Linked DNA regions of Priestia megaterium. The protein of the gene in region 3 interacts with the protein of the main gene of each other region in a pairwise test. Links are inferred from orthologs where the notes say so. Each region holds a gene or a part of one and is shown on either strand. Other genes may lie near its edges.

Evidence for each region.
Region 1: the proteins of rlmB (region 3) and CEQ83_RS10600 interact in binary tests that used the Escherichia coli proteins (3 or more experiments, as listed by UniProt). The link is inferred for Priestia megaterium from one-to-one orthologs.
Region 2: the proteins of rlmB (region 3) and tsaE interact in binary tests that used the Escherichia coli proteins (3 or more experiments, as listed by UniProt). The link is inferred for Priestia megaterium from one-to-one orthologs.

The regions. Positions count from the first base shown.
Region 1 is NZ_CP023317.1:2,110,769-2,120,752, reverse strand. The notes cover bases 4,653-7,581. They hold CEQ83_RS10600 (bifunctional ADP-dependent NAD(P)H-hydrate dehydratase/NAD(P)H-hydrate epimerase), read right to left. Parts: upstream 6,904-7,581; coding sequence 5,401-6,903; downstream 4,653-5,400. Other genes in these bases: CEQ83_RS10595 (C45 family autoproteolytic acyltransferase/hydrolase), read right to left, coding at 6,915-7,581; CEQ83_RS10605 (hypothetical protein), read right to left, coding at 5,009-5,287; CEQ83_RS10610 (hypothetical protein), read left to right, coding at 4,653-4,941. Outside these bases: CEQ83_RS10645 (class I SAM-dependent methyltransferase), read right to left, coding at 1-94; CEQ83_RS10640 (hypothetical protein), read right to left, coding at 222-398; CEQ83_RS10635 (SDR family NAD(P)-dependent oxidoreductase), read right to left, coding at 542-1,261; CEQ83_RS10630 (FMN-dependent NADH-azoreductase), read left to right, coding at 1,460-2,086; CEQ83_RS10625 (hypothetical protein), read left to right, coding at 2,153-2,365; CEQ83_RS10620 (TrmB family transcriptional regulator), read right to left, coding at 2,445-3,212; CEQ83_RS10615 (sulfite exporter TauE/SafE family protein), read left to right, coding at 3,339-4,112; more of CEQ83_RS10610, read left to right, coding at 4,276-4,652; more of CEQ83_RS10595, read right to left, coding at 7,582-7,955; CEQ83_RS10590 (terpene cyclase/mutase family protein), read left to right, coding at 8,098-9,975. UniProt on the Escherichia coli protein: Bifunctional enzyme that catalyzes the epimerization of the S- and R-forms of NAD(P)HX and the dehydration of the S-form of NAD(P)HX at the expense of ADP, which is converted to AMP.
Region 2 is NZ_CP023317.1:199,770-209,731, forward strand. The notes cover bases 4,179-7,085. They hold tsaE (tRNA (adenosine(37)-N6)-threonylcarbamoyltransferase complex ATPase subunit type 1 TsaE), read left to right. Parts: upstream 4,179-5,350; coding sequence 5,351-5,821; downstream 5,822-7,085. Other genes in these bases: tsaB (tRNA (adenosine(37)-N6)-threonylcarbamoyltransferase complex dimerization subunit type 1 TsaB), read left to right, coding at 5,818-6,516; rimI (ribosomal protein S18-alanine N-acetyltransferase), read left to right, coding at 6,530-6,979; tsaD (tRNA (adenosine(37)-N6)-threonylcarbamoyltransferase complex transferase subunit TsaD), read left to right, coding at 6,976-7,085. Also shown: more of tsaD, read left to right, coding at 7,086-7,992; CEQ83_RS01205 (ABC-F family ATP-binding cassette domain-containing protein), read right to left, coding at 8,248-9,962. UniProt on the Escherichia coli protein: Required for the formation of a threonylcarbamoyl group on adenosine at position 37 (t(6)A37) in tRNAs that read codons beginning with adenine.
Region 3 is NZ_CP023317.1:94,461-104,397, forward strand. What follows is about bases 2,830-5,711. They hold rlmB (23S rRNA (guanosine(2251)-2'-O)-methyltransferase RlmB), read left to right. Parts: upstream 2,830-3,839; coding sequence 3,840-4,583; downstream 4,584-5,711. Other genes in these bases: cysS (cysteine--tRNA ligase), read left to right, coding at 2,830-3,417; CEQ83_RS00490 (Mini-ribonuclease 3), read left to right, coding at 3,425-3,850; CEQ83_RS00500 (NYN domain-containing protein), read left to right, coding at 4,586-5,095; sigH (RNA polymerase sporulation sigma factor SigH), read left to right, coding at 5,164-5,711. Also shown: gltX (glutamate--tRNA ligase), read left to right, coding at 1-1,038; cysE (serine O-acetyltransferase), read left to right, coding at 1,374-2,030; more of cysS, read left to right, coding at 2,020-2,829; more of sigH, read left to right, coding at 5,712-5,814; rpmG (50S ribosomal protein L33), read left to right, coding at 5,896-6,045; preprotein translocase subunit SecE, read left to right, coding at 6,099-6,278; transcription termination/antitermination protein NusG, read left to right, coding at 6,474-7,007; rplK (50S ribosomal protein L11), read left to right, coding at 7,173-7,598; rplA (50S ribosomal protein L1), read left to right, coding at 7,709-8,404; rplJ (50S ribosomal protein L10), read left to right, coding at 8,654-9,154; rplL (50S ribosomal protein L7/L12), read left to right, coding at 9,199-9,561; CEQ83_RS00545 (class I SAM-dependent methyltransferase), read left to right, coding at 9,674-9,937. UniProt on the Escherichia coli protein: Specifically methylates the ribose of guanosine 2251 in 23S rRNA.

The DNA.
Region 1 (9,984 bases), 2.0 Mb from region 3 along the record:
TCACCATTTTTTTCGCTAAGTGCGTAGAGCTTGGCAAAAGCGCTCCTACCGTTCGCGGCTGGTGAAAATATTGATACATAAAAGCTAAATTCATTTTCTATTCCTTCTTTCTACTCTTTCTTTCTAGAATAGAAAAAAAATCTAAAGAAACGTTAAGTAAATTTCTTAAGAATTCTTAAGAAAACAAAAAGGAGGATGGGACATAACGGAATTAACCCAATCTAAAGACGAGCAAATTGGATTAATAAACTCATATGGATTGCTCTTGACACCTCTGTTGATTTCCGTGCAAGACTTCGCTTTCCGCGGCCGGCCGATGAGCCTCCTCGTCGCTTACGCGCCTGTGGGGTCTCATCTGTTCCGCTTTTCCCGCAGGAGTCTTCTACCTTGCCCTCCAATCAACAGCTAGAAGCGGTGAAACCAACGTTTATAATAACAGTAAAAAATCCGAATGGTCAGTCAATAATACCGATTGATTATTCGAATTTATCCTTAACTAAAATATTTTTGTCCAGCCTCGATTACTCGTTTAAAAGATAATTTATCGTAAATAACATCCGCTATTTAAATCAAAGGTAGCTCCTGTATAATGTTTTGCTTGAGGACTCAGTAAAAAAAGAACGGTATCTGCCACGTCTTGAGTCGTAACAAAGCTTGGAATCAGCTGATGATCGATGTATTCATTTTTGCGCCACTCTGGAATATTTTTCATCATATCGGTATTTACCATTGTAGGTGCTACGGCATTCACACGGATATAAGGAGAAAAATTCATTGCACAGCTTTTGGTTAATCCTAATATCGCTGCTTTAGACATTCCATATATAGCATCGGAGCTTCCTTCCATTCCTGATACGGACGATATATTAATAATTGCTCCTTCTGTTTCCTTTTCCATTAATAATTCGCCAAAGTATTTGGAGAAATAAATATATCCTTTAATATTAATGTCCATCACAAAATCTATTTCCTTTTCTTCATAATCCAATAAATTTTTCCCTAAATACACGCCTGCATTATTAACTAATCCATATAAATTTTTATCTTTTATTTGATAGAAAAGATTTCTTACGCCCTTCCCTTCTTTAACATCTATTACATACGTTTCAATATGACCTTTCGTATCTTCAGCTAGCTGTTTCAAAGCTCCTTCATTACTATCACAAGCAATAACTGAATAGCACTTCAACACACACTCTTTTACAATTTCTTTGCCAATTCCAGCACCTGCACCCGTGACGATTACCCATTTTTCTTTCATCTCTACACCTCTTATCTACTTTCTGTTACACATACTTGTTATGTAAATATTCAAACATTCATTATACCATTATTTTCTATATAGACGTCCCTTTCTTACGCTCTTTTTTAGCTTACCTGACAAAGCGCGTATAGTTTTTTATGGGAGTGATAACGATAAGACAGTACATTATTTCAAACAAGAAAGAGATGATAAAACGTGGCAAAAGTACTTTATATTACAGCTCATCCTCACGATGAGTCTCAATCATTCAGTATGGCAACTGGAAAAGCATTTATCGATGCTTACAAAGAGCACAATTCAAGTGACGAAGTTGTACATATTGACCTTTATAAAGAAAATATCCCTCATATTGATGCAGATGTATTTAGCGGCTGGGGCAAACTTCAGTCTGGCTCGGAACTCTCTTCTCATGAACAGGAAAAGGTCAATCGCCTTGCAGAATTGAGCGAACAGTTTGTAGGAGCGGACAAATATGTTTTTGTAACGCCTATGTGGAACTTTTCGTTTCCACCGGTTATGAAAGCTTATTTAGACTCTGTAGCCGTAGCGGGTAAGTCATTTAAATACACGGCCGAAGGTCCGGTTGGACTATTAACAGATAAAAAAGCGCTTCATATTCAAGCACGCGGAGGCATTTATTCTGAAGGTCCTGCAGCTGATATGGAAATGGGGCATCGCTATATTGGAATTATGATGAATTTCTTCGGAGTACCTTCGTTAGACGGCATTTTTGTGGAAGGGCATAATGCAATGCCAGATAAAGCCCAAGAAATTAAAGAAAAAGGAATAGCTGAAGCAAAAAAACTTGCCCAAACTTTTTAATATAAAGAGGCTGTAACAAAAATATTTTGATTGAAGGAAGATCCGAACGAGGACTTGAGACTCTTAATGGAGCATCAACTTTGTTCGGATTTTTCTGTTGGTAAAGTGAACGTAGCTTTCATGCATGGTGGCTGCTTCCAGCAGTTAATTGGAGGGCAAGGCGAAGACTCCTGCGGGAAAAGCGGAACAGATGAGAACCCACAGGCGCGTAAGCGACGAGGAGGCTCATCGTCCGCCCGCGGAAAGCGAAGCCTTGCACGGAAATTAACTGCGATGTAACAAGCCATTCATACTAGATCATTTATCCCGTTTGTTCGTCTTTCGATGGAAGTGATTTCGTTATGTCTAAGTCTCTTTTCTACGCAAAAAAGCTTTCTCTTTCCCTTTCGATCCACCTGTCCATTTCTCGATCACTTTTTTCTACAAGTCTGTTAACGAGGATATCATGCCAAATATAGTTTTCAAGTAAATTAATGTTAACTCCGTTATTGGTATAGTAAGCCATTTCTTTATGACCATAAATCATTTCACTGCTGTCAACAGATATAATAAACCAGTTTTGATTCCCAATATTTTCGGTATAGCTTGTATGGCGGTGCCGGTCAAATTCCTCCATCGCTTCATCTTGTTCAAACACAATTCCTTTTAGTGTGACACTCTCCCTTAGCTGTAATAAAAGAAGCTTCAACTCATTATAAATATCAGGCCAAAGCGAGATGACAATTTTATTTTTTGCTTTTAACAATAGCGACTCACAAAAAGCAAGAATGGCTGTTTCTCCTCTCATCGTCATAACCCGGCTTTCTTCTATAGACTCTGCAGCTTCAAGACGTTTAAGCGTTTCGCTAACGTCTTCATACGTTTCGTTCCATTTTTTCTGCAGCGAATGCAAAAAAGCATCGACGGGCAGCGACGTGTACTGGGTGCCATCATTACTCTCTTCTTTTAACACCATGCCTTTTTCCTCTAGTGTTTGTAAAATATCGTATACACGCGCTCTTGGCACACCTGAATGTTTACTAATGCTATAAGCAGTGGAAGATCCTTTTTTGACAAGCGTCACGTATACTTTTGATTCATACTGATTAAATCCAAGCGACTGCAGCTGCTGAATAATATTTTCCATAAAGGAAACCTCCCTGTTTTTTAAGTTATTTGAAATTTTCATCATTTACATATTTACAACTGCTTTTTATATAGTTACTATTTAAGTAGTCACTATATATATATTATGACATGAGGAAGGTGCTTTATGGAAGAATTAAGTTTACAGATTGTTCTTTTGCTTTTACTCTTTGGTTTTTTAGCTGCATTCATTGACTCCGTAGTGGGCGGAGGCGGTTTAATTTCTACACCCGCTCTTTTATTTTTAGGCCTGCCGCCCGCTGCTGCCTTAGCTACAAATAAATTAGCTGGAACGATGGGCGTATTAACGAGTACCATTCGATTTGTCAAATCCGGAAAAGTCGATTTTCGCGTTGTGGGTAAATGGTTTCCTTTTGTATTTATTGGCTCTTTGGGAGGTTCAATCACCGTTCATTTTCTATCCTCTGCTTTTTTGAAACCTGTTATTTTGATTCTCCTTGTTTTAGTTGCTATTTATACAATCTTCAAAAAAAACTGGGGCACCACGTCCACGTATAAGCCGCTGTCTATTAAGAAACTTATTTTCTTTACTGCACTTATTTTTATTATTGGCTTTTACGATGGATTTTTAGGAGCAGGCACAGGTTCATTTATTTTATTTGCTTTTTTATTTATGGGATTTGATTTCCTGCAGTCAGCAGGCAGCGCAAAATTTTTAAATTTCGGCAGTAATTTAGGTGCTTTGCTTGTATTTCTGTATTTTGATTCTGTTGTATTTTCTTACGGATTAATTATGGGGTTTGCGATGATCGTGGGTTCTTTCGTTGGATCAAACGTCGCTTTATCAAAAGGCGTGACGTACGTCCGAACGCTTTTTATTCTTGTCACTTTAAGCCTTATTAGCAAAAACATATTCGACTATGTAAATCAGTACAAATAGATCAATGGTTTCTTTAGAACTATAACAATAAACTTATATATCTATTAGATTAATAAAACCACCTCTTACTATTTTCTTATTTTTAGGTAAATGTGTAAAAAGACACTAAAATTGTTGTATACTGATCGATGTTGTTTTACATAATTAGAAATATTATACAGAGGTGAACGTTTTGTTTAAGAAATTTAGGTTTTTATGGTTTATTTTGCTGATCTTTGCACTTATTTTTGTCAAAAATACGGTCTTTTCTTCTTCAGAGAACGCCGCTGAGACGCTAGCAACGTCAGATGTTCCACAAGCCGCAGCTACTTTCAAAGAGGGAAACAATCAGCAGGACGGAGTCATTATTCAAAAATATCGCAAACAGCTAGATGCAGCACAGAAAAAAAATGACGAAAAAGCTACTAAAGAAATACAAGAAAAAATTTATGAAGACGGAAGACAGACGGCACTAAACTTTTTACCGCGCAATAAATTTCAAAGAGCTTTTTCTCAGCCTTCGAAAAAATCGGCCGATGACATTTATAACTTTCTAATTGCCCAAGTAGGGTTTGGAGGATATGATTCTCTTTATCAAGAAGCAATAGCCGCAAAAAAAGAAGCAGCTTCTTCTACTGATGAATTAAATATGAGTGGCATTCAAGCTAAAACTGCTGCACTTACATACGGCACACTCGCACAAAGAGAGCAGCTGCTTGTTACAAGTCTTGCCTATGACTTAAGCAGCGTAGGCGTCATTTCTTCCGATACAGCTAAAGGTATTGATAAAAAAGCTACTCATATGCTAGAAGTTAGAAAAGAAGGAATAAATGCCGCGATGCAAGAATAAGCGAAACAGCTCTTTTCTTCTTCCTAATAAAAACGTGTCCGCCTGTTTGGCGAACACGTTTTTTTGTTTAATAAATAATAGCCTGTACGCTCATTATTGTAACGGTTAAAATAAGAATCACGTTTCCTATAATTAACCACGGCTTTGCGCTTCCTCTTCTACCTTTAATAGCCGTGATTAGTCCAGCAATGGGCAATAAAGCCATAATGATGACCCAAATTTTACGAAGAATGCTGGAATCCAAATAAAAACCAAACTGCATCATCGCAAATAACACGACTGTAATAAGGAAGAAAAGTGTAGGCACAGCTAAATGAATGCCTCTTGGTCTCATTGAGTAGTACACAACATCACTTTCTTTCTATGTAAAATCTTACGTAAAATAACGTTATCATTTACACAGAGTTTTGACAACTTTTTGAAGGATTTTGTCAACAAATTTTAATAATCCAGAAGAAATCACTTCTCATTCAGCTGCCCGAAGACTGCCGGAAGTGCAGAAATAACGTCACTTGCTAACATATCTATCATTGTATGCCCCTGATCGAGCAGCACATCCGCTGCTTTTCCATGAACATATACCGCATTGCTGATTGCTTCTTGAAGAGAATCATGCTGCATAATAAAAGCGAGGATGATTCCGGTTAACGTGTCACCCGTTCCACCTTTTGCAAGTCCTGCGTTTCCAGTGGTATTTACGTATTGTTTTCCATCCGGCGTTGTAACGATCGTGTTTGGGCCTTTTAATACAAGATACACACCATTTTCCACTGCGTATTGGCTAGATATCGAAAATCGATTTGCTTCTACTTCTGCGATTGTTGTATCCACGAGTCTAGCCATTTCTCCGGGATGAGGTGTTAAAATCGTTGCGTGTTCTCTTTCTTTTACTTCTTTCATCAAATCCGGCAGATGAAAAAGAGCATCTGCGTCGATTACAACAGAAACGGGCTGTTGAAGTACTTGTTCGACAACTTTCTTTGTTTCTTCCGTTCTCCCAAGCCCTGGTCCAACTGCAATTGCATCGTACTTTGCTTCTTCTAAAGGAATCTCGCCTGCAAAAAAGCCATCTTTGCTTGGGCATGGCTTATACATCACTTCTAACATGTGAGCAGCTGCAATCGCATGAATATCATTCGGAAGCGCAAGCGTTAAGAGCCCTGCTCCGCTTGTGAGTGCTGCTTTTGACGTTAGCATCGGCGCTCCGGGTGTTTGAAGTGAACCTCCTATTACGATTCCTTTTCCATGTGTACCTTTATTGGACGAAGCATTCCGAATGGGAAAAGATTGTTTAATATGCTGAGTTGACCATACCTCTTTAAGGGATGAGCTTTTTCCAATTGCTAGCGGTGGGATACCGATATCTACTACAATCAATTCACCATAGCTTTCTTTGCTCGGGTATGTAAATGCCGTGATCTTTGGCTGCTGAAGCGTAATCGTAGCATCTGCACGTACCGTAAGCTCTTGCTTCTGTTCCATTACTCCACTTGGGACATCGATGCTGTATATGTAAGCCTTAGAGTCGTTTATTTTTTTTATAATGTTATCATAAGGAGATTTGATGCTGCCTTTTACGCCTATACCTAATAAACAATCAATAAGGACCGTATACTTTTTTACAGAGAAGTTGTCTCCCGCCGATTGCCACGCGAATTCAGCATTTTCATAGATGATCATGGCTTTTTTAGCTGCGCCTTTTATTTTCTCCCGTGCAGGAACTACCCAGACGTCAACTTCATAGCCTTTTGACTTCAAAGCACGGGCAATAACAAAGCCGTCTCCTCCGTTGTTTCCCGTTCCTATAAGCAGCCCTATTTTTTCATATTTTTCGATTCGCTCACTCAGCGCGTTTGCAGCAGCCTGTCCGGCATTTTCCATAAGGGACTCTTCACTCATCCCAATTGTATTCGTCATATAATCATCTACTTGATACATCTCTTGATTCGTTACAATTCTCATTATGCTGCTCCTTACTGAAACGGAAATGGTTCGTCTGTATTTACCGTTCCTTTTATTTTCGTTATAGTTAATTGTTCTCCTTTCACCCAATCCTCAAACGAGAAAATAAGAGGTTTTGCTTTTCGTCCAATTCCCACAATGACTTGCAGCGTCTCCGGTACATATGCCACTGTATGAAGCGTTCCAGCAGAATTCCGGTAATCTTCTTTAAAAATACCGTATTCACCTTCATTAAATAAAGAAAAAGCTTCAAGAGGCGATAGCTTTTTTTCAATATGATCTCGAATATGATCGAGCCTTTCCTTTGACTCTACCAAATGATGACGATTTTCTTCGACCAGCTGATTAAAATGGTTCGTACACCCCATCATCGTTCCTCTTTGTACATGAACGCCTCGTCCAGATGCTTCGACTACTGCTCCCTGTCCGCTGCGGTCGTAAATGGAATAATTAAACGCATGACGGTGCGGTGCCCTTTCTAAAATAGCAACAGCCTCTTCTGTCGTTTCACATGTTTCTAAAATAAACCGAGCAAGCGTACAGCAAATAAATCCGTTCGTTTGACGGCGGCGATTAACAAAATGATAGCCAATTGCTAATCCTTTTTCGTTCATTCCATCCATTCGCCCAATCATTCTTGTTCCAAACCCGACGCTTGCATATCCTTCATTTGGCTGAAAAAGCAAAAATCGACCTTCGTACGTTTTCGGATGATAATCGTAATTCCGCACATACACACCGTGCTGCATAAGAGCAGAACATCCCGTTTTCTTCCACTCTTGCTGATACCCGCTGTACTCATGTATGACGTCTTCAAGAGGCCAATCTAAGCCTTCTGCTAAGCCCAATAGCTCGTCCCACAGTCCGGGAGCAAATAAGTCGTAATAATGACGAGCTTCTTTTGCTATCGTTTGATAGCTTCGTAATGAACGTTTTCTTCTTTTTTGATGATTTTCAAACAGCTTTGTTCCTTTATGTGATTCCCCTTGCATTTTACCAAGCTCTCGGTAAGAGCCTCGCCCTTGAATAACTTCTACCTGTATTTCTTTCACTTCTATCACTCCAATTTTCCAGTACCTTTATTGTGCAGCAAGCGCTCTATTCTTTGCAACTTTCTCCTCTCATAGAACGCTCTTCCTTTGAATACAGTTATAAAGAAACAGGTCGAAAGATTGAAAAGCATTATCATAAGAGGTGATCATATTGCTAAAGGAAGTTCAGCTAGAGATTCAGCGAAGAATCGCCTATCTGCGCCCAACACAAAAAAATGACGGGTCATTTCGCTACTGTTTTGAAACAGGCGTTATGCCTGATGCGTTTTTAATTATGCTTCTTCGCACCTTTGATTTAGATAAAGAAGTGTTGATTAAACAATTAACCGAACGGATCGTTTCCCTTCAAAATGAAGATGGTCTTTGGACGTTGTTTGATGATGAAGAACACAACTTATCCGCTACTATTCAAGCTTATACAGCTCTTTTATATTCAGGCTATTACCAAAAAAATGACCGGATTTTGCGAAAAGCAGAAAGATATATTATAGATTCAGGAGGCATTTCTCGCGCTCATTTTCTCACAAGATGGATGCTTTGTGTTAACGGCTTATACGAGTGGCCAAAGCTATTTTACCTCCCGCTTTCTCTTTTGCTCGTGCCTACCTATGTACCGCTTAACTTTTATGAACTAAGCACCTATGCCAGAATTCACTTCGTCCCGATGATGGTAGCTGGAAACAAAAAATTTTCACTTACTTCTAGGCATACACCTTCTCTTTCTCATTTAGATGTAAGAGAGCAGAAACAGGAAGCGGATGAAGCTGCTCAAGAATCACGCGCTTCTATTTTTTTAGTCGACCATTTAAAACAGCTGGCTTCTTTACCTTCTTACATCCACAAGCTTGGTTATCAAGCAGCCGAGCGTTACATGCTAGAAAGACTTGAAAAAGATGGAACACTCTACAGCTACGCAACCTCTACTTTTTTTATGATTTACGGTCTTTTGGCTCTTGGCTATAAAAAAGATTCGTTTGTGGTTCAAAAAGCAATTGACGGTATTTGTTCACTACTTAGTACATGCAGCGGTCACACGCACGTAGAAAACTCCACGTCAACCGTTTGGGATACCGCCCTGCTATCTTACGCTCTACAAGAAGCAGGTGTACCGCAGCAAGATCCCATGATTAAAGGCACAACTCGTTACTTAAAGAAAAGACAGCATACAAAGCTTGGAGACTGGCAGTTTCATAACCCAAATACAGCGCCTGGAGGCTGGGGATTCTCCGATATTAATACGAATAACCCTGACTTAGACGATACGTCTGCTGCTATTAGAGCTCTTTCTAGAAGAGCGCAAACCGATACAGATTATTTGGAGTCTTGGCAAAGGGGCATTAACTGGCTGTTGTCCATGCAAAACAAAGACGGGGGTTTTGCTGCATTTGAAAAAAATACCGATTCTATTTTATTTACTTATCTGCCGCTTGAAAACGCAAAAGACGCAGCAACGGATCCGGCTACTGCCGATTTAACCGGTCGAGTGCTTGAGTGCCTCGGAAACTTTGCCGGTATGAATAAATCCCACCCTTCGATTAAAGCTGCAGTAAAATGGCTGTTTGATCATCAATTGGATAACGGAAGCTGGTACGGCCGGTGGGGTGTTTGCTACATTTACGGAACGTGGGCCGCTATTACTGGACTCCGTGCTGTAGGAATTTCCGCTTCTGATCCGCGTATCATCAAAGCCATCAATTGGCTCAAAAGCATTCAACAAGAAGACGGCGGATTCGGAGAATCATGCTATAGCGCTTCTTTAAAAAAATATGTGCCACTATCGTTTAGCACTCCTTCTCAAACGGCTTGGGCTCTCGATGCTTTAATGACAATATGTCCATTAAAAGATCGAGCAGTTGAAAAAGGAATTAAATTTTTACTGAATCCAAATCTTACAGAACAGCAAATTCATTATCCCACGGGAATTGGTCTTCCTGGACAATTTTATATTCAGTACCACAGCTACAATGATATTTTTCCTCTTCTTGCACTTGCCCACTACGCAAAAAAACATTCTTCATAAAGGGGTTGA
Region 2 (9,962 bases), 110 kb from region 3 along the record:
GCGACAAACGTCAACGTTAATTTTTATTTTTTAAATGAGCAAGTCAAACATTTCTTCGGAGAGTTTGATCCTGGCTCAGGATGAACGCTGGCGGCGTGCCTAATACATGCAAGTCGAGCGAACTGATTAGAAGCTTGCTTCTATGACGTTAGCGGCGGACGGGTGAGTAACACGTGGGCAACCTGCCTGTAAGACTGGGATAACTTCGGGAAACCGAAGCTAATACCGGATAGGATCTTCTCCTTCATGGGAGATGATTGAAAGATGGTTTCGGCTATCACTTACAGATGGGCCCGCGGTGCATTAGCTAGTTGGTGAGGTAACGGCTCACCAAGGCAACGATGCATAGCCGACCTGAGAGGGTGATCGGCCACACTGGGACTGAGACACGGCCCAGACTCCTACGGGAGGCAGCAGTAGGGAATCTTCCGCAATGGACGAAAGTCTGACGGAGCAACGCCGCGTGAGTGATGAAGGCTTTCGGGTCGTAAAACTCTGTTGTTAGGGAAGAACAAGTACGAGAGTAACTGCTCGTACCTTGACGGTACCTAACCAGAAAGCCACGGCTAACTACGTGCCAGCAGCCGCGGTAATACGTAGGTGGCAAGCGTTATCCGGAATTATTGGGCGTAAAGCGCGCGCAGGCGGTTTCTTAAGTCTGATGTGAAAGCCCACGGCTCAACCGTGGAGGGTCATTGGAAACTGGGGAACTTGAGTGCAGAAGAGAAAAGCGGAATTCCACGTGTAGCGGTGAAATGCGTAGAGATGTGGAGGAACACCAGTGGCGAAGGCGGCTTTTTGGTCTGTAACTGACGCTGAGGCGCGAAAGCGTGGGGAGCAAACAGGATTAGATACCCTGGTAGTCCACGCCGTAAACGATGAGTGCTAAGTGTTAGAGGGTTTCCGCCCTTTAGTGCTGCAGCTAACGCATTAAGCACTCCGCCTGGGGAGTACGGTCGCAAGACTGAAACTCAAAGGAATTGACGGGGGCCCGCACAAGCGGTGGAGCATGTGGTTTAATTCGAAGCAACGCGAAGAACCTTACCAGGTCTTGACATCCTCTGACAACTCTAGAGATAGAGCGTTCCCCTTCGGGGGACAGAGTGACAGGTGGTGCATGGTTGTCGTCAGCTCGTGTCGTGAGATGTTGGGTTAAGTCCCGCAACGAGCGCAACCCTTGATCTTAGTTGCCAGCATTTAGTTGGGCACTCTAAGGTGACTGCCGGTGACAAACCGGAGGAAGGTGGGGATGACGTCAAATCATCATGCCCCTTATGACCTGGGCTACACACGTGCTACAATGGATGGTACAAAGGGCTGCAAGACCGCGAGGTCAAGCCAATCCCATAAAACCATTCTCAGTTCGGATTGTAGGCTGCAACTCGCCTACATGAAGCTGGAATCGCTAGTAATCGCGGATCAGCATGCCGCGGTGAATACGTTCCCGGGCCTTGTACACACCGCCCGTCACACCACGAGAGTTTGTAACACCCGAAGTCGGTGGAGTAACCGTAAGGAGCTAGCCGCCTAAGGTGGGACAGATGATTGGGGTGAAGTCGTAACAAGGTAGCCGTATCGGAAGGTGCGGCTGGATCACCTCCTTTCTAAGGATTTTTACATGACGTACGTTTTGACACTTTGTTCAGTTTTGAGAGTTCAATCTCTCAATTATAGAAAGCATACTACTTTCTTCTTATTAGATAAGAAGAATTTTGGTTGCGATTGTTCTTTGAAAACTAGATAACAGTAATTGCTGAGGAAAAGTGAAACTTTTCTTTAATCAAACCAATAAATAACACAACTTTATGTTGTACCATTTATTCGCTAATGGTTAAGTTAGAAAGGGCGCACGGTGAATGCCTTGGCACTAGGAGCCGATGAAGGACGGGACTAACACCGATATGCTTCGGGGAGCTGTAAGTGAGCTTTGATCCGGAGATTTCCGAATGGGGAAACCCACTGTTCGTAATGGAACAGTATCTTTATCTGAATACATAGGATATTGAAGGCAGACCCGGGGAACTGAAACATCTAAGTACCCGGAGGAAGAGAAAGCAAATGCGATTTCCTGAGTAGCGGCGAGCGAAACGGAATTAGCCCAAACCAAGAGGCTTGCCTCTTGGGGTTGTAGGACACTCTATACGGAGTTACAAAGGAACGAAGTAAATGAAGCGACCTGGAAAGGTCCGTCGAAGAAGGTAACAACCCTGTAGTTGAAACTTCGTTCCCTCTTGAGTGGATCCTGAGTACGGCGGAACACGTGAAATTCCGTCGGAAGCTGGGAGGACCATCTCCCAAGGCTAAATACTACCTAGTGACCGATAGTGAACCAGTACCGTGAGGGAAAGGTGAAAAGCACCCCGGAAGGGGAGTGAAAGAGATCCTGAAACCGTGTGCCTACAAGTAGTCAGAGCCCGTTAACGGGTGATGGCGTGCCTTTTGTAGAATGAACCGGCGAGTTACGATCCCATGCAAGGTTAAGCTGATAAGGCGGAGCCGTAGCGAAAGCGAGTCTGAATAGGGCGTTTAGTATGTGGTTGTAGACCCGAAACCAGGTGATCTACCCATGTCCAGGGTGAAGTTCAGGTAACACTGAATGGAGGCCCGAACCCACGCACGTTGAAAAGTGCGGGGATGAGGTGTGGGTAGCGGAGAAATTCCAATCGAACCTGGAGATAGCTGGTTCTCTCCGAAATAGCTTTAGGGCTAGCCTCATGTTGTGAGAGTCTTGGAGGTAGAGCACTGATTGGACTAGGGGCCCCCAACGGGTTACCGAATTCAGTCAAACTCCGAATGCCAAAGACTTATCCATGGGAGTCAGACTGCGAGTGATAAGATCCGTAGTCAAAAGGGAAACAGCCCAGACCACCAGCTAAGGTCCCCAAGTATACGTTAAGTGGAAAAGGATGTGGAGTTGCTTAGACAACCAGGATGTTGGCTTAGAAGCAGCCACCATTTAAAGAGTGCGTAATAGCTCACTGGTCGAGTGACTCTGCGCCGAAAATGTACCGGGGCTAAACGTATCACCGAAGCTGTGGATTGACATCTTTGATGTCAGTGGTAGGAGAGCGTTCTAAGTGCTGTGAAGTCAGACCGTAAGGACTGGTGGAGCGCTTAGAAGTGAGAATGCCGGTATGAGTAGCGAAAGACAAGTGAGAATCTTGTCCACCGAATGCCTAAGGTTTCCTGAGGAAGGCTCGTCCGCTCAGGGTTAGTCGGGACCTAAGCCGAGGCTGAAAAGCGTAGGCGATGGCCAACAGGTTGATATTCCTGTACCACCTCCCCGCCGTTTGAGTAATGGGGGGACGCAGTAGGATAGGGTAAGCGCGCTGCTGGATATGCGCGTTCAAGCAGTTAGGCTGATGAGTAGGCAAATCCGCTCATCATAAAGGCTGAGCTGTGATGACGAGGGAATTATAGTACCGAAGTTCCTGATTCCACACTGCCAAGAAAAGCCTCTAGCGAGGCGGGAGGTGCCCGTACCGCAAACCGACACAGGTAGGCGAGGAGAGAATCCTAAGGTGATCGAGAGAACTCTCGTTAAGGAACTCGGCAAAATGACCCCGTAACTTCGGGAGAAGGGGTGCTCTGGTAGGGTGTATAGCCCGAGAGAGCCGCAGTGAATAGGCCCAGGCGACTGTTTAGCAAAAACACAGGTCTCTGCGAAGCCGCAAGGCGAAGTATAGGGGCTGACGCCTGCCCGGTGCTGGAAGGTTAAGAGGAGGGGTTATCCTTTGGGAGAAGCTCTGAATCGAAGCCCCAGTAAACGGCGGCCGTAACTATAACGGTCCTAAGGTAGCGAAATTCCTTGTCGGGTAAGTTCCGACCCGCACGAAAGGCGTAACGATCTGGGCACTGTCTCAACGAGAGACTCGGTGAAATTATAGTACCTGTGAAGATGCAGGTTACCCGCGACAGGACGGAAAGACCCCGTGGAGCTTTACTGTAGCCTGATATTGAATTTTGGTACAGCTTGTACAGGATAGGTAGGAGCCTGAGAAGCCGGAGCGCTAGCTTCGGTGGAGGCGTCGGTGGGATACTACCCTGGCTGTATTGAAATTCTAACCCGCGGCCCTGATCGGGCCGGGAGACAGTGTCAGGTGGGCAGTTTGACTGGGGCGGTCGCCTCCTAAAATGTAACGGAGGCGCCCAAAGGTTCCCTCAGAATGGTTGGAAATCATTCGTAGAGTGTAAAGGCACAAGGGAGCTTGACTGCGAGACCTACAAGTCGAGCAGGGACGAAAGTCGGGCTTAGTGATCCGGTGGTTCCGCATGGAAGGGCCATCGCTCAACGGATAAAAGCTACCCCGGGGATAACAGGCTTATCTCCCCCAAGAGTCCACATCGACGGGGAGGTTTGGCACCTCGATGTCGGCTCATCGCATCCTGGGGCTGTAGTCGGTCCCAAGGGTTGGGCTGTTCGCCCATTAAAGCGGTACGCGAGCTGGGTTCAGAACGTCGTGAGACAGTTCGGTCCCTATCCGTCGTGGGCGTAGGAAATTTGAGAGGAGCTGTCCTTAGTACGAGAGGACCGGGATGGACACACCGCTGGTGTACCAGTTGTCTTGCCAAAGGCATCGCTGGGTAGCTATGTGTGGACGGGATAAGTGCTGAAAGCATCTAAGCATGAAGCCCCCCTCAAGATGAGATTTCCCATAGCGCAAGCTAGTAAGATCCCTGAAAGATGATCAGGTTGATAGGTCAGAGGTGGAAGCGTGGCGACATGTGTAGCTGACTGATACTAATCGATCGAGGACTTAACCAAACTTTAAAAGCGTAAGCTTTACTCAGCAAACTGTTACCTAGTTTTGAGAGAATAATCTCATATAAATGTCTAGTGATAATGGCAAAGAGGTCACACCCGTTCCCATACCGAACACGGAAGTTAAGCTCTTTAGCGCCGATGGTAGTTGGGACTTTGTCCCTGTGAGAGTAGGACATCGCTAGGCATTTTTATTTTGCTTTTTTATCATCGCGGGGTGGAGCAGTTCGGTAGCTCGTCGGGCTCATAACCCGAAGGTCGCAGGTTCAAATCCTGTCCCCGCAACCAACATGGTCCCGTGGTGTAGCGGTTAACATGCCTGCCTGTCACGCAGGAGATCGCGGGTTCGATTCCCGTCGGGACCGCCATGTTTTAGAAACGAAACAATGTGTTTCGTCTTTTTTATTGTTTGAACCATTTTTATATAAAACTTTACCGTCCTTAGGAGCAATCCTAAGGAATTTTTTATATACAAAGAAATTTCTTTGTAGAATTGCGATGTTAAAGATTGTTGGATTTCTTACTGGATATGTATAGTCCACAACGTTTACAATATATATATACAGATTGAAATGAGGTTCTGAATGAATGACAGAGATTAATGAATTTACGTTTATGTCTACGTCTCCTGATGAAACTAATCAGCTGGCTGCTCGTCTAGCAACTTTATTAGAAGCTGGTGACGTGCTGCTGCTTGAAGGTGATTTGGGAGCTGGAAAGACAACATTCACAAAAAGTTTAGCTAAAGGCTTAGGAATTGAACGCAATGTGAATAGCCCGACATTTACTATCATTAAAGAATACAAAAGCGGTCGCCTTCCTCTTTACCATATGGATGTGTACCGTCTAGGGGATGAATTTGAAGACCTAGGGTTCGATGAGTATTTTGAAGGAGATGGCGTGACGGTCGTGGAGTGGGCTCACCTGATTGAAGAGCAGCTTCCTAATGAATATATTCAAATCAATATTTACCATGAAAACGAAACGACTCGTAAAATCCTTGTAAAAGCGATAGGCAGTCGGTACGTTGAAATATGTAAGGAGCTTTTTAAAAGATGAAAATGTTAGCCATTGATACATCCAATTTTGTCATGGGTGTTGCTGTCGTTGAAGAAAACAAAGTAATTGGAGAAATTATTACGAATCTAAAAAAGAATCACTCTGTTCGTGTGATGAACGCTGTGGAATCTTTGTTAAAAGATTGTGATATTGCGCCAAGCGAGCTAGACCGTATTGTAGTGGCACACGGTCCCGGGTCCTATACCGGTGTACGCATTGGTGTTACCATTGCCAAGACACTTGCTTGGACTTTAAATATTCCTTTAATAGGTGTATCTAGCCTTGAGGCACTAGCAGCAAACGGTCGTTATTTTGATGGATATATTGCTCCGTTATTTGATGCGCGCCGTCAGCAGCTTTATACAGGACTATATGAATGGAATAACGAACGAGGTCTTGTAGAAGTTGAAAGTGATCGACTTGTTATTAATAAGGACTGGGCGGAACATTTAAAGTCATACAACAAACCTATTTTATTCATAGGCAATGATCTTTCCATGCATGAAGAGGCGTTAAAAGAAGTGTTGAGTGAACAAGCTGTATTTGCCCATGTTCAGCAGTTTAACCCAAGACCAAGTGAATTGGCTTTCTTAGGAATGAAGAAAGAGCCGCAGTCTGTGCATACTTTTGTTCCGAACTACATTCGTTTAGCTGAAGCAGAAGCCAACTGGCTTGCTTCACAGCAAAAAGGATAAAAGAAGGTATAACATGAAACTAACAATTAAGTTTCGTTTAATGGAAGTTAAAGATATTGATCAAGTAGTGAAAATCGAAGAGAAGTCTTTTACGACACCTTGGAGTGCAGAAGCATTTCAAAATGAGTTAACCAATAATCAATTTTCAACTTACATTGTGATGGAAGAAGGAGAAAATATTATTGGTTATTGTGGAACGTGGATTGTTATTGACGAAGCACATGTAACCAACATTGCGCTATTGCCAGACTACCGAGGCAAGGGACTCGGTGAATTGCTGCTCCGCAACGTGATGGACGTTCTTCGAAAACTAGGTGCTACGTCAATGACATTAGAAGTTAGGGTATCTAATCATATTGCACAATCATTGTATCAAAAGCTAGGTTTTAAACCTGGAGGTATTCGTAAGAATTATTATTCTGATAACAATGAGGATGCATTAGTTATGTGGGTGAATTTATGAATGAAAATCAATTAATTTTAGCATTAGAAACAAGCTGTGATGAGACAGCAGCAGCTGTGATTCGAAACGGTCATGAAATTGTAGCCAATGTGGTGGCCTCTCAAATAGAAAGCCATAAACGATTTGGCGGTGTCGTACCGGAAATTGCATCTCGTCATCATGTAGAACAAATTACAGTAGTAGTTGAAGAAACTTTAAATCAAGCGAACTTGACGTTTGCAGATATAGATGCAATAGCTGTAACGGAAGGACCAGGGCTTGTGGGAGCACTTCTTATTGGCGTAAATGCAGCCAAAGCGCTAGCATTTGCACATCAAAAGCCATTAATTGGTGTTCATCATATTGCAGGACATATTTATGCAAATCAGCTAATCAAAAAACTAGAATTCCCGCTCTTATCGCTAGTTGTATCTGGCGGGCATACGGAGCTTGTATACATGGAAAGTCACGGTCATTTTAAAGTGATCGGTGAAACAAGAGATGATGCAGCAGGAGAAGCCTACGATAAAGTAGCCCGCACGTTAAACCTTCCATATCCAGGCGGACCTCATATTGACCGCCTTGCACATGAAGGAGAGCCATTAATTGATTTGCCGCGTGCTTGGCTAGAAGAAGGATCCTATGATTTTAGTTTCAGTGGATTAAAATCAGCAGTTATTAACACTGTCCACAATGCGAAGCAAAAAGGTGAAGAGATTCTTCCACAAACACTTGCTGCTAGCTTTCAAGCGAGTGTCATTGATGTGTTAGTAACTAAAACGATTAAAGCTGCAAAGGAATATAACGTTAAGCAAGTTTTATTAGCAGGAGGAGTTGCTGCTAATAAAGGGCTTAGAGCAGCGCTAGAAGAGGCATTTGAACCCCTATCAAATATTGAGCTTATTATCCCGCCGCTATCTCTATGTACGGATAATGCCGCAATGATTGGAGCAGCAGCAAGCGTACGATTTGCTCAAGGAAAACGTTCAGATATGTCATTAAATGCAAACCCCGGTTTGGACTTGGAAGAGTAAGTGACGAATGAGATTTATTTCTCATTCGTCTTTTTTTGTGGATAAAAATGATTTATCAACAATATTCAATAAATTTAGAATTGACTGTGGATAATTATGTGGAAAAGTCCGTGCACTCAGTACACGGACCTGTTATCAACAAGTTTTAATTATGAAAATCAGACAGATATCCACTATTTATTCACAGAGTGGATAAAGCTTGCTCTTAAGCGCATGAACAAGTAAATAGGATGAATAGATACGCAAAAATATAGGCTACTCTTCTAGAAGCAGCTGTAATTCTTCCCACTCTTCCATTAATGTGGATAACTGTGAAGAAATTTTTTCATTTTCACCGTTTAATCTTGATACTTCTTCGTGATTTTGATAAATTTCAGGGTCACAAAGAAGTTCTTCATTCGCCGCTTGGGCGGCTTCTAATTTGTTTACTTCAGTTTCAATTTCTTCAATGCGGCGCGTTCGCTGTCTCATCAATTTCTTTTGTTCTTTATCTTGTTTATAGGACTGTTTATCTACTTTTACCGTACGTTCTTCGTTTGCTTTTATATTTTCTAATTCTTTGATTTCCTCTATTTCTGCTTTCTTTTCTACATAATAGTCATAATCTCCAAGAAATTCTTCTACTCCTTCAGGAGATAGCTCTGCTATTTTATTGGCAATACGATTAATAAAATAACGGTCATGTGAAACAAATAATAGAGTCCCTGGGTAATCAATTAACGCATTCTCCAGTACTTGTTTGCTATCTAAATCAAGATGGTTAGTAGGTTCATCCAAAATTAAGAAGTTAGCTTTTTGAAGCATAAGCTTCGCAAGAGCCAAACGTGCTTTTTCACCACCGCTGAGCGTGGAAACGATTTTCAGTACATCATCACCTGAAAACAGAAAATTTCCAAGCGCTGTACGGATTTCTTTTTCAGGTTTGGCTGGGTAGTCATCCCAAAGTTCATTTAAAACGGTTTTATTAGACGTTAAATTGGCTTGCTCTTGGTCGTAATAACCAACCATTACGTTTGAGCCAAAAGAAATGGTTCCAGTCTTGAAGCTTAGTTTATCCACAATACCTTTTAATAAAGTTGATTTCCCAACTCCATTAGGACCAACCAACGCAAGGCTTTCACCTTTTTTAATCCGAAGGTTTGCCTCTTGCACGACATATTTGTTTTCATCATACCCGATAGACACGTTTTCGAGATTTAAGACTTCATTTCCGCTTTGACGCTCAATTTCAAACGAAAAACTAGCTGATTTTTCACCTTCATTAGGTCGGTTTATTAACTCCATTCGATCGAGCTGTTTACGTCTGCTTTGCGCACGTTTTGTAGTCGACGCGCGGGCGATATTTCGCTGAATAAAATCATTCAGTTTTGCGACTTCATCTTGCTGCTTTTCGTACTGACGCAACTCTTTTTCATAGCGCTCGGCTTTTTGTACGAGGTATTTAGAGTAGTTGCCCGTGTACTTCACCGTTGTTTTTTGTACGACTTCATACACTTGATTTACGACTTTATCAAGGAAGTAACGATCGTGTGAAACAATTAAAATAGCTCCTTCATACCCTTGCAGAAACTGTTCCAGCCATGCTAAAGTTTCAATATCTAAGTGGTTGGTAGGCTCATCGAGAATAAGCAAGTCTGGCTTTGTTAAAAGCAGTTTTGCAAGAGCCAAGCGCGTTTTTTGCCCACCGCTCAAGGAGGAAATAGGGGTGCTATAGTCAAAGTTTGAAAAACGGAAACCGTGAAGAATAGATCGTGTATCCGCTTCATATTGATAGCCGCCTAAATCTTTGAACGTTACTTGAAGCTGATCGTACTCTTTGGTTAGTTTTTCGTATTGAACTGAATCATTAAAAATATCTGGATCGCCCATCTTCGTTTCAAGCGTACGTAATTCTTTTTCCATCTTCTTTAACGGAGCAAAGACAGTCATCATTTCTTCCCATATGGAGAGTGTTGACTCAAGAACTGTAT
Region 3 (9,937 bases):
GAACAGCGTGCTGAACTAGAAGCAGAAGGCCGTGAGCCGAGCATTCGCTTCCGTGTTCCTAGTAACACAGAAATTAAGTGGAATGATATTGTCAAAGATGAAGTATCGTTTGAGTCTGAAGGCATTGGTGATTTCGTTATTGTGAAAAAAGACGGTACACCAACATATAACTACGCTGTAGCCATTGATGATTATCTAATGAAGATGACACATGTTCTACGCGGAGATGACCATATTTCCAATACACCGAAGCAAATTCTTGTGTATGAAGCTTTAGGTTGGACGCCTCCTGTATTTGGTCATATGACGTTAATCGTAAATGAAAATCGTCGCAAGCTAAGTAAACGTGATGAGTCAATCATTCAGTTTATCGAGCAATATAAAGAATTAGGCTACTTGCCAGAAGCACTATTTAATTTTATTACAATGCTTGGCTGGTCACCTGTGGGAGAAGAAGAAATTTTCTCTAAAGAACAGTTTATTGAAATTTTTGACCCAGCTCGTTTATCAAAATCTCCAGCACTATTTGATACAAGCAAATTACGTTGGATGAACAACCAATACATGAAACAATTGGATTTAGACGAGGTAGTAGCTTTATCAGTTCCTCACTTAGTGAAAGCTGGAAAAGTTGAAGAAACGCGCGATGCAGAAACAGAACAATGGGTACGTGACTTAGTCGCTCTATACCAAGAACAAATGAGCTTTGGCGCTGAGATTGTTGAACTTACTGAAATGTTCTTTAAGAAAGAAATTGATTACAGTGAAGAAGCAAAAGCAGTACTTGCTGAAGAGCAAGTACCAGAAGTGCTAAAAGCATTTGCTGAAGAGATTTCTTCTTTAGAAGAATTCAGCGCTGATGAGATTAAGGCAGCAACAAAAGCTGTACAAAAAGCAACAGGTCAAAAAGGTAAAAAACTATTTATGCCAATTCGTGTAGCAACAACAGGCGAAACACACGGTCCAGAGCTTCCAAAAGCTATTTCTCTTTTAGGGAAAGAAACAGTTCTAGCTCGTTTAGAAAGCATTTATAGTTAACAAATTTCTATTTTGCCCATATGATACAGTAATCAAATATGGATATCGTTGAGAAGGAAGAGTAGGCAAGTTCATTGCATATCAGAGAGGGTTATCACCGGCTGAAAGTAACCTATGACAAAACTTGTTGAAGTGCGCCTTTGAGTCTTTTGTTGAATGCTACTAAGTAAGTAGGCAAAAGCGGGTACTTTCACGTTATGAGAGAAGAGTTGGGATTGTTTGTTGATCCAAACAGAGTGGAACCGCGTATATACGTCTCTGTGTCATTTGACATAGGGACGTTTTTTTATACAATCAATGAGTAGATAGAGGAATAGCGGAATTGGGGTGAGATGATGCTAAAGTTGTTAAAGGAAGACATTGAGGCCATATTTGAACAAGATCCTGCAGCAAGAAGTTATATTGAAGTGATATTAACCTATTCGGGGTTGCATGCTATTTGGGCACATAGATTCGCTCACGGGCTTTTTAAAAGAAAGTGGTTTTTTCTGGCACGTGTAATCTCACAAATTAGCCGATTCTTCACAGGGATTGAAATTCATCCGGGTGCGAAAATTGGCCGCCGCTTTTTTATTGATCACGGAATGGGAATTGTTATTGGGGAAACGTGCGAAATTGGAGATAATGTAACCGTATATCAAGGAGTAACACTCGGAGGAACAGGGAAAGAAAAAGGAAAGCGTCACCCGACGATTGAAGACAATGTCTTAATTGCAACAGGTGCTAAAGTGCTAGGGTCGATTACGATTCATGCGCACTCTAAAATTGGAGCAGGCTCAGTTGTGTTAAATGACGTCCCAGAAAACTCAACGGTTGTTGGTATCCCTGGCCGAGTCGTCATTCAAAATGGCGTCCGGATTCCAAAAGATTTGAATCATCAAGATTTGCCAGATCCAGATGCAGAGCGTTTCAAACAGCTAGAGAAAGAAATTTTACATCTGCAAAATCAATTAAAGGAATTAAAAGAAGGGAAGATCCATCATGGCAATTAAGCTATATAACACGTTAACACGTCAAAAAGAGACGTTTGTACCGTTAGAAGAAAACAAAGTTAAAATGTATGTGTGCGGGCCAACTGTATATAACTATATTCATATTGGAAATGCGCGTCCTGCGATTGTATTTGATACGGTGCGCCGCTATTTAGAATTTAGAGGCTACGACGTAGAGTATGTTTCAAACTTCACAGATGTGGATGATAAATTAATTAAGGCAGCAAAAGAGTTAGGAGAAGATGTTCCAACGATTGCAAACCGCTTTATCGATGCCTACTTTGAAGATACATCAGCCCTTGGGTGCAAGCATGCCGATGTGCATCCACGCGTAACTGAAAATATGGATATCATTATTGAGTTCATTGATGAACTGGTGAAAAAAGGCTATGCGTATGAGTCAGAGGGCGACGTATACTATCGTACGCGTAAATTTGAAGGATACGGAAAATTATCACATCAGTCCATTGATGAATTGCAATCCGGTGCTCGCATCGAAGTTGGAGAAAAGAAAGAAGATCCATTAGACTTTACTCTTTGGAAAGCAACCAAAGATGGAGAGATTGCATGGGATAGCCCTTGGGGTCAAGGAAGACCAGGCTGGCATATTGAATGCTCGGCGATGGCACGCAAGTATTTAGGTGATACAATTGATATCCACGCAGGCGGCCAGGATTTAGCTTTCCCTCATCACGAAAATGAAATTGCTCAATCAGAAGCGCTCACTGGGAAATCGTTTGCGAAATACTGGCTTCATAACGGATATATCAATATTGATAATGAAAAGATGTCTAAATCACTAGGGAATTTCGTGTTAGTTCATGACATTATTAAAAAGCATGATCCTTCTCTACTTCGATTCTTTATTTTATCTGTTCACTATCGTCACCCAATTAACTATAACGAAGAAATTTTAGAGAATACGCGCAAAGGGTTTGATCGTCTGCAAACAGCTTACGGCAACTTAACTCACCGTCTAGAGGCAGCAACAAATCTTCAAGAAGATGCTTCAGAATGGTTCGAAAAGCTAAAAGAGCTCCGCGAAACCTTTGTTGAAGAGATGGATGATGATTTTAATACGGCAAATGCCATTTCTGTTCTGTTCGAGCTAGCAAAGCAAGCTAACTTGTATTTATTAGAACAAACAACGTCTACAGATGTAATTGAAGCCTTTATTAAAGAGTTTAAAGAACTAGGTGCTGCAATAGGCATTGCGTTTGGAGAAGCTGAACTTCTAGACGAAGAAATTGATCAATTGATCCAAGATCGTATTCAAGCTCGTAAAGATCGTAATTTCCAATTAGCAGATCAAATTCGAGATGAATTAAAGGCTAAAAATATTATTTTAGAAGATACGGCGCAAGGAACAAGATGGAAAAGAGGATAATAGCGTTATGAGCAGCAGTAAATTAGATGTAAAACAGCTAAATAGCTTAGCTCTTGCTTATATGGGTGATGCGGTGTTTGATTTACATGTTCGCCGCCACCTGCTGGTGTTAGGGACAGTGCGCCCTAACCAGCTTCATAATAAAGCTAAAAAATATGTATCAGCAAAAGCACAAGCACAAATCGTATATTATTTTAAAAATGAAAACTTTTTTACTGAAGAAGAAGAAGGTGTACTGCGCCGAGGACGCAATGCAAAGTCTGGTACAGTCCCTAAAAACACAGATGTGCAAACGTATCGCTACAGTACAGCATTTGAAGCGGTCGTAGGCTATTTGTATCTTTTAGGTGAAGAAGAAAGAATGATGGAACTTATTACTAAAGCTATCTCTTTCGTCGATGAAGGAGAGGGAGGAATGAATCATGGAACATGAATTTATCATTGGACGTAATCCGGTCCTAGAAGCCCTAAAGTCTGGGCGTGACATTAACAAACTATGGATTGCCGAAGGATCGCAAGGCGGTTCTATGGGGCAAATCACGCAGTTAGCAAAACGTAATGGTGTATTGGTGCAGTTTGTACCGAAAAAGAAAATTGAGCAAATGGTAGACGGTATTCATCAAGGAGTAGCTGCACAAGTTGCTGCTTATCAGTATGCAGAGTTAGATGATTTATTTAACTTAGCGGAAAAACGTAATGAAAGTCCGTTTTTCCTTCTGTTAGATGAGCTCGAAGATCCCCATAATTTAGGTTCTATTATGCGAACAGCCGATGCCGTTGGCGCACACGGTATCATTATTCCAAAGCGCCGTTCAGTTGGATTAACGGCCACTGTAGCAAAGGCGTCTACAGGAGCGATTGAACATATTCCTGTAGCAAGGGTAACAAACCTATCAAGGACGATTGATGAATTAAAAGATCGAGGCGTATGGATTGTTGGAACGGATGCGAAAGAAAGTGACGATTACCGCAACTTAGATGGAGGTATGCCGCTTACGTTAGTGATTGGAAGTGAAGGAAAAGGCATGAGTCGTTTGATTCGTGAAAAATGCGACTTTCTTGTACAGCTTCCAATGGTTGGGCATGTTACATCGTTAAATGCATCTGTAGCAGCTAGTCTTCTCATGTATGAGGTTTACCGAAAACGCCATCCTCTAGGTGAATAAAAATGGATATTCTACTGGTGGATGGTTATAACATGATAGGTGCGTGGCCCGACCTAAGAAAGCTTAGAGATAATGATTTAGCGGGTGCTCGAGACCTGTTAATTGAAAAGATGGCAGAGTATCAAGCATATATGGGGTATCGTGTCATTATTGTCTTCGATGCTCATATGGTCGAAGGAATTGAAAAGAAGGCAAAAAATCATAAGGTTGACGTTGTATTTACACGAGAAAATGAAACAGCGGATGAGTACATTGAAAAGCTAGCTCAAGAGCTAAACAATGTAAAGACACAGATTCATGTTGCTACATCTGATTTTACGGAGCAGTGGGCAATCTTTGGACAAGGTGCGCTTAGAATTTCTGCTCGAGAATTATACAACGAAATTGAGCAAATTGAGAAACATATTAATCTTGATGTGAAGTCTATTCAAAATCAAAAGCCAGCGGCACGCATTCAACTTTCCAATCAAGTAGCCGAAATTTTCGAAAAATGGCGCCGGGGACAGCGGTGAGGTTATTGACGGTACGGAATTAGCTACTGTATAATATTTCTATCTACTGTGCGGTCGGGGGGATCGATATGGGCGATACTTATGGGAGAAAACTGCATGCTCATTTCGAACAACAAGAGGATGAAACAGTTGTCGATCTTGTGCATAAAGGCGATATTGACGCATTAGAGTATTTGATTCATAAATACAAAAACTTTGTGCGAGCAAAGGCGCGGTCGTATTTTTTAATTGGGGCAGACCGTGAAGATATTGTACAAGAAGGTATGATAGGGTTATACAAGGCAATTAGAGATTTTAGAGAAGATAAGCTAACTTCGTTTAAAGCTTTTGCTGAACTTTGCATTACCAGGCAAATTATTACCGCTATTAAAACCGCAACAAGGCAAAAACATATTCCATTAAACTCTTATGTATCATTGGACAAGCCAATATATGATGAAGAGTCCGACCGAACCTTAATGGATGTTATTTCGGGGACAAAAGTAGCAAATCCAGAAGAGCTGCTCATTAATCGAGAGAAGTTTGATGATATTGAATTAAAGATGGCTGAACTGTTAAGTGATCTTGAGCGAAAAGTTCTCGTTCTTTATTTAGATGGTCAATCTTATCAAGAGATTTCAGAAGAGTTAAACCGCCACGTCAAATCCATCGATAATGCACTTCAGCGTGTGAAGAGGAAATTAGAGCGCTACCTCGAGATTCGTGAAATCACAATGTAGCCTTCTATCCTCATATTGACATGCTAAGAAAGTCTGTGATACTTTTTTATAGACATTATCACTCTATAGGTGGTTGACATTATGCGTAAAAAAGTTGTACTTGCGTGTGTGCAATGTGCTAGTCGTAACTATACGACTATGAAAAACACACAGCAAAACGAAGAGCGTTTAGAAATGAAGAAGTTTTGCAAAACGTGTAACGCACATACGATTCATCGTGAAACAAAGTAGATCAATAATCTGCACAGACTAATACCCCTTTTAATTTATTGGAGGTTACAAACATGAACCGTGTAGGAAATTTCTTGCGTGATGTTGGGCGTGAGATGAAGAAGGTAAGTTGGCCTAAAAAAAATGAGCTAACTCGTTATACAATTACTGTTATTTCTACAGTTGTATTTATGACACTCTTTTTTGTAGTAGTTGATTACGGAATTTCGTCACTTATTCGTTTAATCCCTTGAATAAATTGACTTAAATCATGGTATAATAAAGCTAAATTATGTTTTTTTCAGAAAAGCCCGGAGACGGGTTTTTTAATTTGCTTTAAGAATGATTGTGCTAGGAGTCAACTATTTTCCTAGTGCGTTGTCTGTGCAATAGATTAGGACATCTTATTTTATAGTGAGCTGGGAGGGAAGGACGTATAGTCCTCAGAAATGGAGAAAAATTGGTATGTAGTCCATACTTATTCTGGATATGAAAATAAAGTAAAAACAAATTTAGAAAAGCGCGTAGAAACAATGGGTATGCAAGATAAAATTTTCCGCGTTGTTGTTCCTGAAGAAGAAGAAAGAGAAATTAAGAACAACAAAGAAAAGATTACAAAGAAAAAAGTATTCCCAGGGTACGTGTTAGTTGAAATCATCATGACAGATGATTCATGGTATGTAGTTCGTAATACACCTGGAGTTACGGGCTTTGTAGGTTCAGCAGGTTCTGGATCAAAGCCAACTGCTCTTCTACCAGAAGAAGTAGAAATGATCTTAAAACAAATGGGCATGGACGAGCAGCATGCTGACTTTGACTTTGAACTAAAAGAAACAGTATTGGTTCAAGAAGGTCCGTTTGCAAACTTCGAAGGTACCATTGAAGAAATCGATACAGATAAACGTAAAGTTAAGGTTCATGTCGATATGTTCGGAAGACAAACGCCAGTAGAGCTAGACTTTACACAAATTGAAAAAATATAATCTGTAAGACCTTGCAATTCATGAAGTTTAATGTTAATATTTCATAAGTCAGTATGTCTCAAAACTAGAGACTAAAACAACTATTTCTTTATTTTATATATAAAGAACATTGAGTGGGAGGGCATCGCCCTATTACCACATCACGGACTTAAGGAGGTGTGTCTCGTGGCTAAAAAAGTAATTAAACTTGTTAAGTTACAAATTCCTGCAGGTAAAGCAAATCCAGCGCCACCAGTTGGTCCTGCATTAGGTCAAGCCGGTGTTAACATCATGGGTTTCTGTAAGGAGTTTAACGCTCGCACAGCTGATCAAGCTGGTCTTATCATTCCTGTTGAAATCACGGTATTTGAAGACCGTTCATTTACATTTATTACGAAAACTCCACCTGCTGCTGTACTACTTAAGAAAGCGGCTGGTATTGAGTCTGGTTCTGGTGAACCAAACCGTAATAAAGTTGCAACAGTCAAGCGTGACAAAGTGCGTGAGATTGCTGAAACTAAAATGCCTGACTTAAACGCTGCTAGCGTTGAATCTGCAATGCGCATGGTAGAAGGTACAGCGCGCAGTATGGGAATCGTAGTTGAAGACTAATTCCATTTGATTGGGTGTTAGAAGGTTGCGAGAAATGGAAGTTTTCCTATGCTCGCAACCTTTATTAGTGGGAGGTTATTCCGTTAAAACCACATAAGGAGGAAACAAAAATGGCTAAAAAAGGTAAAAAGTACGTTGAAGCTGCTAAGCTTGTAGATCGTACACAGACTTATTCAGTACAAGAAGCGATTGAATTAGTAAAGAAAACAAACACAACTAAATTTGATGCAACTGTAGAAGTAGCATTCCGTTTAGGAGTTGACCCTAAGAAAGCTGACCAACAAATTCGTGGTGCAGTAGTACTACCAAACGGTACAGGTAAAACTCAACGTGTATTAGTATTCGCTAAAGGCGAAAAAGCTAAAGAAGCTGAAGCTGCAGGCGCTGACTACGTTGGCGATGCTGACTACATCAACAAAATCCAACAAGGTTGGTTCGAGTTCGATGTAATCGTAGCTACTCCAGACATGATGGGTGAAGTTGGTAAACTTGGTCGTGTATTAGGACCTAAAGGTTTAATGCCAAACCCTAAAACTGGTACAGTAACATTTGATGTTCAAAAAGCAGTTAACGAAATCAAAGCTGGTAAAGTAGAATACCGTGTTGATAAAGCTGGTAACATCCACGTGCCAATCGGTAAAGTATCTTTCGAAGAGAGCAAGTTAGTTGAAAACTTCACTACAATCTTCGAAACTATGGTAAAAGCTAAGCCGGCAGCAGCAAAAGGCACATACATGAAGAACGTAGCTGTTACTTCAACAATGGGCCCTGGTATCAAAGTTGATACTGCTTCATTCTCTGCTTAATAAATTTGGAAATAAATCGGTGTTGACTTTTTGAAAGTCCCTGATTATAATAGATAATGTTGTTAAAAAGAATAACATTTGTACCGTAGACAGTAGGTGCTGCAAAGCTTAATTTCCTACCGAGGTGTGTGAGATAAATTAGTGAAACGTTATGGTTCGCTTACTACACCTCCATGTCTTTATTGTCATGGAGGTTTTTTATTGCACCTTGTCTGAGTGTACGGAAGGAAATCTACAGGAGGTGTAAAGATGAGCAACGTAATTGAACAAAAGAAACAAGTCGTAGACGAAATTGCTGAAAAACTTCAAGCGAGTAACTCAATAGTTGTCGTTGACTACCGTGGTTTGAATGTTGCTGAAGTTACTGAACTTCGTAAGCAATTACGTGAAGCAGGCATTGAGTTCAAAGTTTACAAAAACACTTTAACTCGCCGTGCTGTAGAAAAACTTGAACTAACAGATCTTAATGATGCGTTAGTAGGTCCAAATGCAATCGCATTTGGTGGAGAAGATGTTGTTGCTCCAGCTAAAATTTTAAACAACTTCGCTAAAGAACACGAAGCGTTAGAAATCAAAGCTGGTGTAATTGAAGGTAATGTTGCATCTGTTGAAGAAATTAAAGCACTTGCAGAACTACCATCTCGCGAAGGCTTACTTTCTATGTTGCTTAGCGTGCTTCAAGCTCCAATTCGCAACCTTGCTCTTGCTACAAAAGCTGTGGCAGATCAAAAAGAAGAACAAGGTGCATAATCTAGTCTGTTATATATAACACAATCACAAGGAGGAAATTAACAATGACTCAAGAACAAATCATTGAAGCAGTTAAAAATATGACTGTTTTAGAACTTAACGATTTAGTAAAAGCAATCGAAGAAGAATTTGGCGTAACTGCTGCTGCTCCTGTAGCTGTAGCTGGCGGTGCTGCTGGTGAAGCTGCTGCTGAGAAAACTGAATTTGACCTAGTACTTGAAAGTGCTGGCGGACAAAAAATCAAAGTTATCAAAGTAGTACGTGAAATCACTGGTCTTGGCTTAAAAGAAGCTAAAGAAATCGTTGATAACGCTCCAAAAGCTCTTAAAGAAGGTATTTCTAAAGAAGAAGCTGAAGAAGCAAAAGCTAAACTTGAAGAAGTTGGCGCTTCTGTAGAAGTTAAGTAATTATTGCTTAACAACTGATATAAAAAAGCTCGCTTGTACAAGCGAGCTTTTTTGCTTCTGTCATCCTTTTCATTTATAGTAAAGAAGAACATATTGATTAGGAGGTTCTATTTTGACAGAACATTATTTTTCTAATACACCATCGTCTGCAAGTAATGAAGAGCGCTTTTCATTTGAATTGAGAGGAACCTCTTTTTCATTTACGAGTGACAGCGGTGTTTTTTCAAAAAAAGAGATCGATTTTGGATCGCGCCTGTTAATTGAAACGTTTCAAATGCCTGAGAGTCCCGGCCCGCTTCTGGATGTTGGGTGCGGATATGGCCCGATTGGGTTGGCTCTTGCAAAAGAGGATAGCCAAAGAAACGTTCATATGGTC